One region of the Brevibacillus sp. Leaf182 genome, then DNA from elsewhere that is predicted to be linked to it. Evidence: riboswitches for the same ligand, from Rfam matches in the RefSeq annotation. Region 1 holds a riboswitch; the other holds the start of a gene.

Evidence for each region. Region 1 has a riboswitch for S-adenosylmethionine ahead of metK (methionine adenosyltransferase). Riboswitches for the same ligand answer to the same signal wherever they lie in the genome.
Region 2: it holds a riboswitch for S-adenosylmethionine, as region 1 does, so the genes downstream of both, ASG16_RS08325 (2,3-diketo-5-methylthiopentyl-1-phosphate enolase) here and metK (methionine adenosyltransferase) in region 1, are expected to answer to the same signal.

The regions. Positions count from the first base shown of each region.
Region 1 is NZ_LMPN02000015.1:88,062-92,275, forward strand. Features, by position in the region: gene ASG16_RS03380 (polysaccharide deacetylase family protein) at 1-673, opposite strand, end outside; gene metK (methionine adenosyltransferase) at 825-2,030, opposite strand; SAM riboswitch class I at 2,163-2,264, opposite strand; gene ASG16_RS03390 (S8 family peptidase) at 2,326-4,214, opposite strand, start outside.
Region 2 is NZ_LMPN02000018.1:112,651-116,864, reverse strand. Features, by position in the region: gene ASG16_RS08330 (2-hydroxy-3-keto-5-methylthiopentenyl-1-phosphate phosphatase) at 1-399, opposite strand, end outside; gene ASG16_RS08325 (2,3-diketo-5-methylthiopentyl-1-phosphate enolase) at 396-1,610, opposite strand; SAM riboswitch class I at 1,692-1,868, opposite strand; gene ASG16_RS08320 (sigma-70 family RNA polymerase sigma factor) at 2,041-2,517, shown strand; gene ASG16_RS08315 (anti-sigma factor) at 2,517-3,692, shown strand; SAM riboswitch class I at 3,789-3,934, shown strand; gene mtnK (S-methyl-5-thioribose kinase) at 4,070-4,214, shown strand, end outside.

The DNA.
Region 1 (4,214 bases):
CTGTTTCTGGACCAAGATCGCCCCACTCATTTCGTTCTTCCTCTTCATGCAGACTGTACGTGTGGGACCCGATCGTAACCAGTCCCGTATGAATCATTTCGTTAACCTGTTGACGCGTAAGTGGTGGCGTCATATTCTCCCGTTTTCGGTCGGCTACATCTCTTAAGCGCCCCGCAATTGCGAAGTTCACTGAAGGGTAGCCGTATGTACGTAAGATCGGAAATGCTTCTTTGTAATAACTCTCATACCCATCGTCAAACGTAATTAAAACAGCATTCTCAGTCGGTAAGGTACCCGTCTCCATAAATCGCAGGAACTCATCCAACGAAATCGGTTTCAGGTCGTTATCATGCAAAAATTTCATGTGTCGGGCAAATTGATCAGGAGCTATGACATACCGCTGATTCGATTGATCCGTAACATGATGGTACGTCAAAACCACAACCTGATTGTTATACCACTTTTTCGTTTGAACCGCTGCTTCTTCAATTGGTGTGACGTTTGGCTCAGCATTTTTTGTCTCACTTATGCTTATAGACGTATCCACTTGGGGAAAAGGTTGCACTTCTTGTTTATTCTTTTTTTCCAGAAAAGATTCGCCTAACAACCCAATAGCCACTGCAAAAAACAAAAAAGTAAGAAACACGATCAGGAAGAGCCTTCTGTTCGGCAAAAAAACCCCTCCTCTACTTCCTCACTAGGAGATTCGACACAGTCCTACAAATTCCTGTGCAACAATTGACCCAATAATTGGATGACTTTGCTCCTAAAACGAAAAAGAGCCCAGTAGCAATACCAGGCTCTTTTTATGTCATTCAGCAATATTACAGTTGAGCAGCCTCTTGCTTCAGAACTTCTGCTTTGTCTGTTTGCTCCCAAGGAACATTCAGGTCATTGCGTCCGAAGTGGCCATATGCAGCTGTTTGTTTGTAGATAGGACGACGCAGGTCGAGCTGCTTGATGATACCAGCAGGACGCAGGTCGAAGTGTTTGCGAACCAATTTCACCAGAGCTTCTTCGGAAATGGTACCTGTACCGAATGTATCTACTGCGATGGAAACTGGTTGAGCTACACCAATCGCGTAAGCAACTTGTACTTCGCATTTGTCTGCGAGGCCAGCAGCCACGATGTTTTTCGCTACATAACGAGCAGCGTAAGCACCGGAACGGTCAACTTTTGTCGGATCTTTACCGGAGAACGCACCGCCGCCATGACGAGCATAACCGCCGTAAGTATCTACGATGATTTTGCGGCCAGTCAAGCCAGCATCCCCTTGTGGTCCGCCAATAACGAAACGGCCAGTTGGGTTGATGAAGTATTTGGTTTCAGCGTCCAACAGTTCTGCTGGAACAACTGGTTTGATTACGTGTTCAACCAGATCTTGCTTGATTTGCTCCAGAGTTGTTTCAGGAGCATGTTGGGTAGAAATAACGATTGTATCGATACGAACTGGTTTGTCGCCATCGTACTCAACAGTTACTTGTGTTTTTCCGTCAGGACGGAGGTAAGCAAGTGTTCCGTTTTTACGTACTTCAGTCAGACGACGAGCCAGTTGGTGGGACATGCTGATCGGAAGTGGCATCAGTTCAGGTGTTTCATTGCAAGCAAAACCAAACATCAAACCTTGGTCACCAGCACCAATTGCTTCAATCTCAGCGTCAGTCATTTGGCCTTCGCGTGCTTCCAATGCTTGGTCTACACCAAGTGCAATGTCAGCGGACTGCTCGCCAATTGCAGTAATAACACCGCAAGTATCAGCGTCAAAACCGAATTTCGCACGGTCATAACCGATTTCACGAATGGTTTCACGAACGAGCTTTTGGATATCCACATAAGTGTTTGTAGTGATTTCACCTGCTACGAGAACCAAACCAGTAGTTACGGAAGTTTCGCAAGCTACGCGAGCGTTTGGATCCTTGGACAGGATTGCATCCAAGATGGAGTCGGAAATTTGGTCACAAATTTTATCCGGATGTCCTTCAGTTACAGATTCGGATGTAAACAGACGACGACCTTTTTGCAAAGCCATGAGAAAATACCTCCTTTGACCTCATACAAATAGTGTGGTAGCCGAGTCAGGATTTTATCTACGTAAACGCAAATAAAAAACCTTTTCCATTTTTAGGAGGAAAAGGTTTGAGCGTTTTTTGCTTCCTTCATCCTCTTATCGGCCAGAACAGATGTCCGTTCTGCTGGTTAGCACCGCTCTAGATCGGTTGCCGGGCTTCATAGGGCCAGTCCCTCCGCCTGCTCTGGATAAGAGTATCCATTACGGATAATAGAATAATTGTTTTTTTCAGAGATGTCAATAGGAATAATTTTACTTATAATTGATAGGCTTTGGAAAGTACCACCACTACCTCGGCGCGCGTTGCCCTTCCGTTCGGTTTAAAAGAAGATCCGTACCCACTGAGCCAGTTTCTAGATGTCAAAGCTTCAATGGCAGGAGAAGCCCAATGACTCGCTGGCACATCCTGATATTTCGAGGTACCACGGTTATACATCAAAACATTACGTGCCCGCGCGATCATTACTGCCATCTCTGCACGCGATATCGGCTGATCCGGCTTCATTTCACTCTTCGGGTACCCTTTCAAAATTCCTAACTGATAGGCTACACCTAAGTTGTGATACGCCCAGTGCCGCTTTGGCATATCCCGGAAGGTCGTTTTTCCCGTGTAGGTAGTCGCTACCTTGGAACCGGTCGCACGCATCGACTTAAGCAGCATCGTCGCAAACTCTGCACGGGTCACTGCCTGATTTGGCTTGAACGACGCATCATTAAATCCATTTACAATATCGCGAGAGCTAAGTCTGACGATCTCTGAGCGCGCCCAGTGGTCGGAAATATCGCGATAGCCCGCTATCAATTTCTGCTGCGTCACCGTGAGTCGGTACGATTCATATTTGAACGCAGTACCGCTATTGAGGCGTACATAGTATTTGCCTGGCTGTAAGCGCAACCCGATAATGTCATTCCCACTATTGGAAAGCTCGGCTACCTCATTCGTCGAAGCAAGCGCGTAGTTCATGTTTCGATCGCTGTAAAGTGCGAAACGAAAGCCACTCTCCACAGGAATATACGGCGCCCGGAATGTCACGTATGATTCGCTATTCACAGTAAATTGGAACCAGTCGGAATCAGTTGCTGTCGGAATTGTTCCTGACATCACTGTCCCACCGCTTAACGGAGACGCCTTTTGATAGGTATCATTCGGCTCATTGAAATCCTTTTTAACTGGCGTGTACCCCAAATCCAGCTGGTATTCGCCATTGACTGCATTCCGCGAATACTCGCTCACACGGATGTAATATTTACCCGGGGACACCTCTTTACTGACCCGCTCTGTCGGATTGTCCTTTGTCCCATTATCGTATAGAGGATCCCAGACTACTGATTTTTGACCGGGCGCTTGTTTACCAAGACCCAGCAACAGATCCACTCGCTTGTTGTCAGGGCTAACAGAAACATCTAAATGCCCGTACTCACGAACGTAGTAGGAGAACCAATCCTGATCGCCTTCATCATGAAAATTGCCTGTCACACTAATTTGGTTCCCTACGAGCGGTCTGGCCGTTTCTTGTGTATCGTTCGGTTCATTTCGGTCAGGGTTGATCGAAAATTTACTCGTCAACACGTATGTAAAAGCGTTGTTGACGCCTCCACTGCGCATCAAGCGGATGTTCATTCTTCCTGCCTTGGCCGGAACTGTTATCGTATCGCCATTCCCGAAGTACTGTGTAATCGGTTGACGATTCTCAGGGTAAAAGGTAGCGGCCATCGCTGAAGAAATACCCGAAGTCACTGTAGCCGTAAAGCTTACTTTTCCATCGTAAGGGATGTCCATCTTCAGCCAATCTACGGTATCTTTTGGACCCAAATTGCCGCGTATTTGTGACTCAATCGGAAACGCCTTCGCTTTGGAAGAAGAATCATTCGGCTCTAAAAAGTCGTAAGAAAGTGCCGTTTTTACTGCTTTGTTGACATCTAACAAGCCGTATCCAGTCTTCCGATCCCATCCTTTCTCCCCCAAGTCAGTAGCCGTTTGATAAAGCAATTGCCTCACATCAAATGGACTGAGATTAGGGTGCCGAGCGAGAATGAGCGCAGCTGCACCAGCTACTTGCGGTGCCGCTGCTGAAGTACCACTAAACGAGCCGTATTTTCCCCCAAGCTTCGTTGTGTATACATTCAACCCAGGAGCAACCATAT
Region 2 (4,214 bases), on a different contig from region 1:
AATGGTGATGCGCTCTCCGCTGAAATCACTTCCATTGCAGTAAATCGGTACATCGGAGAGATCAAAAGGTGCCAGGATAGGCTCCAGGAAAAAGTCGATGCCGCCACTCGTGATCAACAGCTCGATGCCTTCTTCGCGACAATAGCTCACGAATTCAGCAAATCCCAGGCGAATCGTCGCTTCATGGACAATAAAATCGATAATGTCCTGGCGCAAGGAAGAGGGCAAGAGTTGGAACAGCTTGCCAACTCCTTCCTGAACGCTTATTTTTTGCGAAAGGATTTGCTCCGTCAAGGCTTCCCACTCAGGGGGAGCAAACTTGCGGACAATCGCTACAATGTTGTCTTTTTCGGTAATCGTTCCGTCGAAATCGCAGAACAGGACGAGCTTCTTGCTCATCGTGCGCCACCCCACTTTTCTAGGGCGATCGCCAGTTCTTGTGAATCAGCGGCGGCTTCTTCCAGTGTTCGGTTAGCGGTGACTGCCTCAATCGCAGCAACGAATGCTTTTGCTCCTGCGGTTGCTCCACCGGGATGACCGTGGATTCCGCCTCCTGCATTGACGATTTGATCCAGACCGAAGTCTTTATAAAGCTGTGGAACCAGTCCCGGATGAATACCGGCAGATGGAACCGGGAAGGAACGGCGTACACCATTCAGCGGGTCAGTCAAATGCTTGGCGAGCTGCAACGCTTCTGTTTTGTCCAAGGCGACATTGCCATATGGAGATGGGAAGAGCACCAAATCTGCCCCAGCTACACGCATCAACGTTCCGAGCAGAAGCGGGGTGGCGATACCGTAGTCGGGTGATGGATAGTAAGCGCCTGCCAATGCTGGATGCGCCATGATCGGTACGTGTACATCAGGATCGGCTGCCAAACGGTGCAGGGCATCGAAGCCAAAGGCCAGCACATTGAACAAGAGGCAGTCAGCACCCGCATCTACCGCACGTTTCGCTTTTTCGTTCAGCTCATGTACAGGTCCAGTCAGGTTGGCTGCATAGAGGACGGGCTTGCCTGTTTCGGCTTCGGTCTCCTGAGCGATCTGCTTGAACGCTTTGATCCTTTCGATAAAAGGAGCACGGTCATCTGCAAAGAAGATTTCGTCATCTTTCACCAGATCGACTCCGCCCAAGGCTTGTGCCCGGAATTGCGTTTTCAGGTCGTCGAAAGGAAGGCCCAGGCACGATTTGAAAATGCTCATCAAGAGCGGTCGGTTATGTGCTGCTAAACGTTCGCGCAGACCGTCAATGCCGAACTTCGGTCCAGGAAAAGCCTGAAGGAACGAGTCAGGAAAAGCGATGTCGACGAGCTTGATCTTGCCGTCCATCGATAGTTTGCCGAATATTCCGGTCAACAAGGATGGAATGTCTGCTGTAAAATTACGAGTCGGATAGCTGACGGTAATCAAACCGCGTGTTTCTCCGTTTTCCAGTGTCTCAAGTGGTGTCGCGCTCACGGCTTCACCAAGATACGGCGCTAACTCAGCTTGCTTGGCAAGCGGCAGGTCCGTCCAGGAACCGACTGTCATGCCGACAGCAATGGCCTGCGCTTTCTTGTTCAAGTCTTTTGCTTGTGTGAGATAGGTGACGAGGATACGTTGTTCACTCATGGTACGTCTAATCCTCCTTGTATAAATTAAAAAAGCCTCCCCATTGAGCGGGGAGGCGGTTGTCGACTAGGAAAGCGTCTCGTCTCATCTCTCGGGTCAGTAGCCGAGAGGAGCCAAAAAAGCTCGATCTCGACTCTTATCCGTTGGAATTAGCACCGTTTCGCTATCCAAGGTACGCATCATCAGCGTACGATTCATGGTATAGCGCCGGTTGCCGGGCATCATAGGGCCAGTCCCTCAGCCAGCTCGCGATAAGAGTTATTCGTTTCCCCCATGATATGACGTTCATTGTCAGGAGTCAATCTTTGTTTTTGCAGAGAATGTGCAGCGGATTATTAGAAAAATAAGACGAAGGTGAAACTTTTTGGCAATTCTTTCGTGGTAAGGGAGGAAGGGGTGTGAACGGCTTGGGAAAGTAGGTCTGGAGGATGTGTACCAGCTGCATGTAAACGATATTTACCGCTATCTTTTCCGGCTGACACGAGATGAGAGACTGGCAGAGGATTTGACACAGGAAACCTTTTGTCGCGCCTTCTCTTCCTTGGACGACTACCGTGGGGAAAAAGTACGGCCCTGGCTGTTCAAGGTGGCCTATCACGCTTTCGTGGACGGTTATCGCAAGAAGACGAAACAACGATTCGCCTTTGTGGAAGCCTTGCCAGAGCGACGTGATCATTCGGTGGTTGATCCGGCAGAGCATGTCGTGAACAAAGAGCTGTGGGAAGTGGCCCATGACTATTTGGAGCAACTTCCGGAAAAGCAGAGACAGGTCATTTTGTTGTTTGCCATGCAGTTTTCCTACGCGGAAATGGCAGAGGTACTCGGAATCGAGCTGGCAGACGTCAAGCGTTCCTTGTTTCGGGGGCGACAAAAGATGCGGCAGTTGTGGAGGGAGGAAAACCGGTGATGAACAAGGATGATCGCGAGCAAAGACTGCTTGCTTATTTGCGTGGGGAAATGGCGGGAGAAGATTCAAAACAATTCGAGGAGGAAATAGCCGCTGACGAGGAATACGCACAGCGGTTGGAGAGGCTTTTGTTGGGGGAAGAAACGAGAGAGGACAACGTGAAAACAAAACAGCCTGAAACACTGTCGGCTGAAAAACAGCGTGCGATTGTTCGACGGGGGAAATGGAAAAATCGGTTGTCCAACGCAGGATTCACCATAGGGCTTCCCTTTTTGGCCGGAGTTGTGTTGCTGATTCTGAATGGCTGGGTTGGGTCACTGATGCATGAAGATCTGTTCCGCGTTGCGAAGTCGATGGTCAATTTTACTCAACCAGGTGTGAGAGTGGGGAGTAGTGGTTCACAGGTCGGATTGCTGTACGGAAACATCAGCATGGAGCTACGCGAGCGGGTTGGGGGAGAAGAAAAGAACGCGGGCCGATTTGAGAGTACGAATGTGCTATGGAACGTGAAAGCCAAGCCGCAATGGACGGACGGGGTCAGGGAGCAAAAGCTGTTTTTCCGTTATCCGACAGAGGGGGAAACGGAGGATACCATGTCTCTCACTTCGGCTGCCTGGACGACGATGGAGAAGCTGCCCGAGGGTACCGTTTCGCAGCTTGCGATTTCTTTTGATCACTTTTTGACGTATGACGAGTACTATAAACTGGTTACCCGCCATGTTACCTCTTCTGGACAAGATACAGTTTGGTTTGCGGTAGATACAGGAGTAGAGCTCAAGCAAGCTGAAAGTGATGCCGGAGATGTGCTGTTTGGTTCCGGGGAAGTATGGGGATTTGCCCAGCGGGAAATGGATTACGGTGGTGCATATGAAAAAGGGGATGGGGACAAGGTAATCGCAAACTATCTGGAGGAGATGAGGTATTTGTCAGAGCAAGAAGAACTGGCTCGCGATATCGGAAAATCCTTACTCTTTGGCAGAGATCTACAGATAGCAGAGCGATACAACTACATGCAGCAAAACGGAGTGCGAATCTACGGAGCCGTCCTCACTGGACCTACGAAAGAACTACTGAAGCTCAAGTCCGAAAAGTCGATAACAGCAGCGTTTCTTGGCAAGGTAGACTGGTGGAATTGGGAGCGACCTGCGGCATCCGGAACACAATACAGCTACTGATAGCAAGGTGCGAATTTTTGCACAAAAGGGTGTTGACATCGTGGAAGCGTTGGTTGTATGATTCAAACTAAATCAAAAACCGAATACGTTTTGGATACCTTATCCAGAGAAGGTGGAGGGACTGGCCCGATGATACCCGGCAACCGACATGACGCCATTCAGACGCGAGGAAGCGACTGATTGACAGGCGACATGCACGGTGCTAATTCCTGCAGAAACAAAAGTGGTCTGGAAGATAAGGGGGACATCAACACGGTTCTTACACGTGACGACAGCGACCTCTTTTCTTCGGGAAAAGAGGTCTTTTTATTGCTCCAGGTACTCAAACAAAACAAGTAGAGATAGAGGAAAAATACGTAGAGGGGAGTTTTGGAATCATGGCATATCGCGCATTGACTGAACAGGAAGCAGTGGAGTACGTAAAAGGAATACCGGGTCTTTTTAGCGAAGGAGCCGAGCTGACCAGCCGCGAAATCGGGGATGGCAACCTCAATCTGGTTTTTGACATTCAGGAGCCGGCAA